Regions from separate parts of the Alkaliphilus metalliredigens QYMF genome, predicted to be linked through region 1. Evidence: riboswitches for the same ligand, from Rfam matches in the RefSeq annotation. Region 1 holds a riboswitch; the other holds the start of a gene.
What was found. A riboswitch is a leader RNA that binds a small molecule or an ion and turns the genes downstream of it on or off. The one in region 1 is predicted to bind cobalamin.
Positions count from the first base shown of each region.

Region 2: another riboswitch for cobalamin. It lies ahead of AMET_RS02625 (hypothetical protein); the one in region 1 lies ahead of hemA (glutamyl-tRNA reductase).

Region 1 covers NC_009633.1:77,474-81,878, reverse strand. The annotation lists gene hemC (hydroxymethylbilane synthase) at 1-247, opposite strand, end outside; gene AMET_RS00375 (precorrin-2 dehydrogenase/sirohydrochlorin ferrochelatase family protein) at 180-908, opposite strand; gene hemA (glutamyl-tRNA reductase) at 921-2,195, opposite strand; cobalamin riboswitch at 2,459-2,640, opposite strand; gene AMET_RS00365 (O-acetylhomoserine aminocarboxypropyltransferase/cysteine synthase family protein) at 2,761-3,996, opposite strand; gene cysK (cysteine synthase A) at 4,108-4,405, opposite strand, start outside.
Region 2 covers NC_009633.1:544,541-548,945, forward strand. The annotation lists gene htpG (molecular chaperone HtpG) at 1-1,484, shown strand, start outside; cobalamin riboswitch at 1,691-1,872, shown strand; gene AMET_RS02625 (hypothetical protein) at 2,096-2,599, shown strand; gene AMET_RS02630 (CbiM family transporter) at 2,621-3,292, shown strand; gene AMET_RS02635 (energy-coupling factor transporter transmembrane component T family protein) at 3,321-4,082, shown strand; gene AMET_RS02640 (energy-coupling factor ABC transporter ATP-binding protein) at 4,079-4,405, shown strand, end outside.

The sequences.
Region 1 (4,405 bases):
TGTCCTTCATACTGTGAATGGCTAAATCGATTTTTTCTTCAGCTAGTGCCTTTTGAATTTCCTTTACAAAAAGTCCCTTACCGCCAATTTTATCTAATGTTTTATCCAGTATGCGGTCTCCTAATGTTGTGATCTTAATGATTTCATAGGTGTATTGAGGGAATTTTTCCTTTAGCATATTAATAATGATTTCTGCTTGAACTAGGGCCAGCTGACTGGCTCTTGATCCGATTTTTATTGTTCTCATTTTTGTCACAACCCTTTAATTGTTTTTTGAACGCTTCATAAAACTGCCAGGCTTCCCGCCATAGGATCTCCTTGCCTTTTTTTCCTAAATTCTCTACATCATGTTCATATATCAACTGCTGAAATAGTTGTTTTCGATCCTCAATTTCATTAATTTCATTTAATGCCTGGACCCGCATCTCACCTAATAGCTCTAGGACATCCTCATAATGCTGCCCAAACCGTTTTTCTAGCTCTTCTCTGATTTTACGTGAGAGCATAGGGCTTTTTCCATCACTGGCAATAGCTACTGTCAATGGGCCCCGCCGGACAATAGCAGGCACAGTAAAATCACAAAGCCTTGGTACATCAACAACGTTCATCAGAATATTTTCCCTAGATGCCTCTTCATGACAGGCTTGACTTACCTGTAGATCGTCTGTGGCAACATAAACCAAATAGCTTCCCCTTAAATCCCCTGTCTCATAGTGCTTTTGATGATGAAGGAGTTGACCCTGTCGAACCATTTCCTGCAAGGCATCTGTCAAAGTAGGACTCATGACAGTCACCACTGCACCGTGCTCTAATAATGATTTGACCTTCCGCTCTGCCACTCTGCCTCCCCCAACTACTGTACATTTTTTTTCCTCAATATTTAACATAATCGGATAGTATTTTGTCATTGTTACATCCTCCTATTTACCACAGCCGGCATCTAACCCCAGGAACTCATCTACGAAGGCGGCAAATGCCTCTCCATTTCCCCTTATTCCTGCATCCTTAAGTTGTAGAATAGGGGTTTTCCACATCTTTTTGACCAAGCTCTTCACCACAACTTCAATGACTTGACGATCTTCTTCCGCCATATGATCTAACCTTTTAAAAAGCTTTTCTAGCTCTTGATCCGTTAGGGTCTCGCTATATGCTTTGATGGCCTGGATCCTAGGATAAATAGGTAGGCATTGATACCATCCTTCATACTTCTCAATGGCTTCATTAATTGACTGCTTGATTATTTCGATACAATCCATTCGATAAGCAAGGTTTTCATTGGCAATTTCCTTTAAATCATCAATATGAAAAAGCTCAATTCCTTCTATCTCTTTTACAGCGGGATCGATGTCTCTAGGCAATGCAATATCAATCATACACATGGGCCGATGCTTCTGATATATTTTTTCCATATCCTCCTTATAAAAGATGAAATGAGGTGCCCCTGTTGCACTGATGACAGCATCTACTCCATTAAGCATTTCATACTTTTGATCATAGGAAAGATAATGTATCTGGGGATGCTTTTCAATTAATTCCTGTACACTTTCCTTTGTTCGGTTACAAATGTATAGCCTCTTGATCCCCTTACAGAGTAGGTTTTCAATAGCGATTCTACTCATCTTTCCAAAACCAACCACCAACACAGTTTTACCAACTAAACCCTTGAGGTGATTCTCCATTTGCTTCACGGCAATGGAACTGATGGACAGGGCATTTTCTGAAATTGCGGTTTCAGTTTTTACTTCCTTTGCTGTGGTGACTGCTTCTAGAAAGAGCTTGTTTAAAATCTTCCCCGTTGCAGCAAAGTCCAATGCCTCAGCATGAGCTTCCTTCACCTGCCCTAAAATCTGATCCTCTCCTATGACAAGAGAATCTACACCAACACAGACATGATATAGGTATTGGACTGCCTCTCTCCCTTTTTCAAAGTGATTGCATCCTTCTAATGCGGTTTCCTTAAGCTGAAAAAAATCAGTATAAAAACGCTTAAACCAACGTCTTGCAATTGATGTATCTTGAACAACCGCAAAAACCTCACTGCGGTTACAGGTGGAGAGAATCACAGCCTCATGGATGAATGGACTCTCCTTCAATAATGAGTAGGCCTCCTGTTTCTTTGATTGGGAAAAGGCCACCTTTTCCCGAAGGTCAATTGTCGCTTTTTTATGTGTAATGCCAAATACAATAATTTTCATCGGATAACCATCCTTTTTCATTAATGCTATTTATTATTAATATCATGTTTTCCAGTATCGGTCTGTTTTCGTAGGTTCTTAACACTTTTATAGAAAATATCATCCTTTCGTCAGTATAATCATAGACCCCATGCTTTTATACGCCTTGAATAGGTTTCTGCAATTTAGAGCAGTAGAAAATAAACAAAAAACCCCAGTCAATGACGGGGGTTGGTTTGAAATTAAAGTTAAAATTGCTCACTTCAATATACCTTCCCTCCGAAGGCTGATTCTTACTTTAGGCTGGTCTCCTGACTTGTGCTTCACCTTACTATCGACGCCTTCCCAGATTGATCTAGTGGCTTTTGTCGAGTTCATCTGCACTTACAGTAGCGGGGGCTGCAGTGGGTTTTCACCACTTTCCCAATTAAGTTTCATATGAAACACCTAACGTATTCTATGTACTTTAAAACCATCTTATCAGAAGGGTTGTAATATTTCAATAAAATTTCTGTATCTTCTTTTTTTAATTTGAGCATCATATCAAACTACACTATCTGACTTTATAATTTCCATAATGATCTTCTTAGAGACCGCCTAAAGCATTTTCCAAATCTTCTATGATATCTTCCATATCTTCTAAGCCCACCGATACTCTTATTAGATCCTCATATACACCCATTTGTTCCTTTTCTTCCGGTGTGTTACCATTGCAGATCGTCGAGGCTGGATGTAGCGCTAAGGTTTTTGTATCACCAATGTTGGTTACATTGGAAATAAGCTTTAAGCTGTCAATTAATTGGAATGCCTTTTCTTTACTACCAACCCTAAGAGTCAATATCCCCCCAGCCTCTTTAGCATAGTATTTTTGTGTTAAGGGATAATATTCGGAGGTTTCTAAACCTGGATAATTCGTATGCAGTACCTTTGGGTTTTCTTGAAGATACTTTGCAAGCTGATAGGCATTATGGCAATGCCTCTTCATTCTAAGACTTAGTGTTTCAATCCCTGTAAGATTCAAAAAACTATTCATGGGAGACATAACGGCCCCTAAATCTTTCCCTAATTCATTTCTTAATTTTGCACTGAAGGCAAATTGTCTGTATCGCTTTGTGTAATGCTTGAAGTTTTCATACCTTTCACTATTAAATTTAGTACTTCCTCCATCAATAATCATACCACCTATTGAATTGGCACTGCCATTAACATATTTAGAAACAGAATGAATTACGACATCAGCGCCATATTCTAAAGGCCTGATTAAATAAGGAGTTGTCACAGTGGAGTCCACCATGAAAACCACTCCTTTTATTTTGCAAATAGTAGAAACTACTTCTATGTCTAAGACATCCAGCTTAGGATTTCCTATAGTTTCAGCAAATACAATCTTTGTCTTAGGTGTAATATGCTCCGTTAAACTCTCTTCATTTAGCTCATCAACAAACTTGACTTCTATATTTAACTGTTTTAAATTTTTAAAGAAATTATAGGTACCACCAAATACGCCTGAGGAAGCGATGATTTCATCTCCAGGAGTGAGTATATTCATCACTGCTAGGTATATAGCTGACATCCCAGAAGCAGTAGCTATGGCAGAAACCCCTCCTTCTACCGCTACCATTCTTTTTTCTAATGCTTCTATACTCGGGTTTGAAATTCTAGTGTAGACATGTCCAATATCTCTACCCGAGAAAATATTTTCTAAATCCTTTGCTTTATTATAGGCATACGCATTTGAAAAATAAATAGGCACATTCGTAGCTCCTACTTTCTTTTCTTTGCTTACTCCATTACCATGAATTAATTTTGTATTTAAACCCATTACATCCCCCCTAGTCTCTCCTTCAATACATTGGTAAAACTCTCACTATGTGGATAGATGCCCTAAGAACAGATGCCCCAAATCTTTGATTTGGGACTATCAGGTCTCATCTTATTCAAACAAAGCTGTTGAAATATATCTTTCACCAGTATCAGGTGCAATTGTTAATACTTTTTTTCCTTTACCTAGTTTTTGAGCAACTTTTATAGCTGCAAACACTGCCGCTCCAGAGGAAATACCAACCATTAATCCCTCTTGCTTAGCAAGTTGTCTAGCTGTCTCAAGGGCTTCTTCATTTTGAACTTTAATAACCTCATCAAATATTTTTACATTTAATACCTCTGGCACAAATCCAGCACCGATCCCTTGAATCATGTGGGGCCCTGGGTTTCCTCCTGACAACACCGGA
Region 2 (4,405 bases), 470 kb from region 1:
CGGTGATTAGTAAAGCATTAGGAAGTGACCAAGGGTATAAATGGGAATCAATAGGTGCAGAGGGATATACAATTGAGCCCTATGAAAAAGAAAGTGTTGGAACAGAAATCATCCTAAAACTCAAAGAAAATACAGAAGATGAAAAATATGAGGATTACCTAGAGGCGTATCGGTTAAAAACCATCATCAAGAAATATTCAGACTTTATCAGATACCCAATTAAGATGGATATTGAGACAAGCAAGCCCAAAGAAGGGGCAGAAGGTGAATATGAAGAAATAGTAGAAGAGCAAGTTGTCAACAGCATGGTGCCAATGTGGCGAAGAAATAAAAATGAGCTAACAAAGGAAGATTATGATCTTTTTTATTCTGAAAAGCACTACGGTTTTGATAAGCCACTAAAGCATATCCATATTAGTGCAGACGGAGCAGTCAGGTACAATGCAATTTTGTTTATACCTGAAAAAATACCCTATGATTTCTACACAAAGGAATATGAAAAGGGATTAGAGCTCTATTCCAGTGGGGTACTCATCATGAACAAGTGCTCAGACTTGCTTCCTGATTATTTCAGCTTTGTAAAGGGAATGGTTGACTCTGAGGACCTATCACTGAACATTTCAAGGGAAATGCTTCAACATGATCGTCAGCTGAAAATCATTGCTAAAAAAATTAAAGAAAAAATTAAAAGTGAATTAGAATTACTGCTGAAAAATGAGAGAGAACGTTATGAAGAATTCTACGATAGCTTTGGTAGACAGATCAAATATGGGGTTTACAGTGATTTTGGACAAAATAAAGAAACACTGAAGGACTTGTTACTATTTTACTCTTCCAAGGAAAAGAAAATGGTCACTTTAGATGAGTATGTAGGTAGAATGAAGGAGGACCAAAAGTACATTTACTATGCTTCGGGAGATTCTATTGAAAAAATTGATAAAATGCCTCAAACAGAGCTCTTGGCAGAGCAGGGCTACGAAATTTTATACTTTGCTGATGACGTAGATGAATTTGCTATTCGCGTGCTGGTAGATTATAAAGAGAAAGAATTTAAGTCTGTATCTAGTGGAGACTTAGGGATTGAAGAGAAGGATGAAAAAGAGGAGCAAGAAGAGCAAACACAAGGTAGTAAAGAAGTGTTCGCATTTATGAAAGAAGCATTATCTCAGAAAGTCAAGGATGTTAGACCCTCTAAGAGATTAAAAAACCATCCAGTATGTCTTGCAACCGATGGGGATGTGACCATCGAGATGGAAAAAATATTAAGTGCAATGCCAAATAATCAAGAAATAAAGGCCGAAAGAGTTTTAGAGATTAACATCAATCATGATGTATTTAAAACCCTAAAGGAAGCCTTTGACAATGATCAGGAAAAGCTAAAGATCTATACAAATGTACTATACAATCAAGCATTGCTGATTGAAGGACTGACAATTAACGATCCTGTAGAATTTACAAACGATATATGTAAGTTAATGTCATAGTTAAAGTTTCTTAAGCTAAGAACAAGACATGTAAATAGTGAGTAGAAACCCTCTGGAGAATGATTGGTATTCAGAGGGTTTGCTATGGGCGGAAGCTGTCACCTTGTCTGACACAAAATAGCCTCATCATCTTTGACCAGTTATTTTCTGTCCCATGGCTAAAACAGTTGATTTATTATTTTTCCAATGTTATACTTAAGTCGAATTGAATATTGTGTTAGACAAGCTTTCATTTAAAAATGAAATGGGAAGTTTGGTGAAAATCCAACGCGGTCCCGCCACTGTAATGGGGAGTCTTTTTATTAAGTATACCACTGGATAATATCTGGGAAGGTGTAAAAAGATGATGAACCTAAGCCAGGATACCTACTTGTTTAATTTGACGTTTTTCAAACCCACGGTGCATGGGTTTGGAGGCTTTTGATTTTATGCTTTTATATCTAGGAATTGCTCTCTATGATTTATATTCTTCTTCCTAAATGTACAGTATAGAGACAAAGTATATAGCCTTTTATTGCCTGCACATACATAGTAAGTGTGGGCTTTTATTTATAAAAATGTCCAGTTACACAATATTCACAATATATTATCACAAAAGGAGTAGATGTGTTGTGAAGAAAAAACTAAGTATTTTATTTGGTGTTGCGTTATTAATGTTAGTTTTGGTGGCTTGTGGAAGTAATGAGGAGGAGGTGAATACTGCTGAGGATGATGGACACGAAATTCCTTATGAATGGAGCGGTGTTTATACCTTTGAAGAAGATACTTATACTTTGAAGTTCAACAAAAATGAAGGAGATGAGAGCTGTATGATAGCCTTTATCTCAAAAGAGAGTGGTATAACAGACATAGAACACCATGCCATTCATATCATGGAGGCTGACATGGAAGACATTGCAGCGGATTCTCATTTTGTTGCAAAAGATGAATATGGCTATAACTTGATTTTAAATCCTGATACAAGCAATTTTACCATTGATATGGAGAAGTCAGGAGAATACTTTTTATTTGTAGAACATTTTCCAGAAGAATTTGACTTACAAGTACTAGATTCCAGTGGAAATGAACTTATGGCAAAAGATATGGTTGAATATGAGGGTGATCATCAGCATTAAGGATGTTATTTTGTACTTTGGATGCTTGCCCGGGCATCCAAGGTGATTTTAAAAGGTATATTTGAACTGGAGGTGATTCAAGTGCATTTGTCAGATGGTGTTTTGAATCTTCCTATGGCTGTAACGACTTCAATCGCAGCCGGGGGAGTTATGATTTATGCGATTAAAGGGATAAAAGAAGAAGAAATACCTAAAATCAGTTTGATGACGGCGGCTTTCTTTACCTTTGCATTAATAAGTATTCCTATAGGACCAAGTAGTGTACATCCTTTATTAGCAGGGTTGCTGGGTATTATGCTGGGTAGGCGTAGTCCTATTGCTATTTTTATTGGATTACTGCTACAGGCCATCATTTTTCAGCATGGAGGACTTACCACTTTGGGAGTCAATACATTGCTTGTTGCTTTACCAGCTTTGGCTTCCTACAAACTATATTCGAAATTAACATGTAACAAAAAATCACCTGCCATATGGGCTGGTTTTATAGGGGGATTTGCTGTTTTCACCTGTGTTTCCTTACTGATATTGGTTCTTTTTATGACAGATAGTCGGTATAGTGAAGGTTTTTTTTCTGTTGTTAATGTCTTGGCAGTAGGCTATCTTCCATTAATTGCAATGGAGGCAATTCTTACTGGATTTATTATTTCATTTATATACCGGATTCGTCCTCATATTTTAGAAACAACATCTTAAATAAATTAGATGTACAAAGGAGTCTTTTATGGTATCCACTAAACCGACAAAGAGAACAGACTATCATAATGGTCACGAAAAATTAATATCTTGGGGGAGAAACTGGGAGACTAGGACCAAAATAATGACTTGCTTTATGACAGCATTTGGTTTAATTGGTTTGGATAAGTTATCACTCCTGATTTTCTCCTTTTCTCTACTGTTGCTCATTGTAATCTCCATGGGATTTTCAATCAAGTATATACTCTCTAAGCTGGTGTTACTACTGCCTTTTCTGGCTTTAATGAGTGTGCCCCTGATCATTGGTCCTGGATTTCCAGTCACCAATGATCGGTTTGTTTTTCCTTTGATATTAACTTTGAAAGCATTATCTGTTTCTTTACTTATGTTTATTATGATTTTAAGTCAACCGCTACAACAATTTTTAAATGCTTTGTCCCATATGCATCTGCCGCCCTTCTTTATTTCGATTCTTTTTTTGTCATGGCGGTATACTTTTGTTTTATGGGATACCTTAAAAAACACCCAAAGTGCATTGGTTTCTAGGCTATTCAATACTTCATTTAGGAAACGTACGTTTAAAACCTATGGAGAGGTTATGGGAGGGATACTCATTAAATCAATTGATAGATCTGAAAAGCTTTATAGAGCAATGATTGCCCGGGGATTTTCAGGTAGAATATCTAGTTCAAAGCCCCAGTCTATTACAAGGTGGGATATCATAAAGTCATTTTTATTTGTGGGTGTGATCATATCACTTAATATCATTGAAAAGTGGTGGTTCGTATGAAGGCAATTATGATCGAGGGGTTGCGTTATAATTATCCTGATGGGACCCTGGCCATAGATAATATATCTCTTACCATAGAGAAACAGAAAAAAATTGCTTTTTTGGGTGCCAATGGTAGTGGGAAATCTACTTTGCTACATCATTTAAATGGACTGATTATTCCCCAGGAAGGGTCCATAAAAATTATGGGAAATGTAATAAACAAAAAAAACATTAGAGAAATCAGAAAAGCAGTGGGAATGGTTTTTGATAATCCTGAAGATCAATTATTTTCCACAACGGTCTATGATGATGTTGCCTTTGGTCCTAGAAATTTAGGTTAT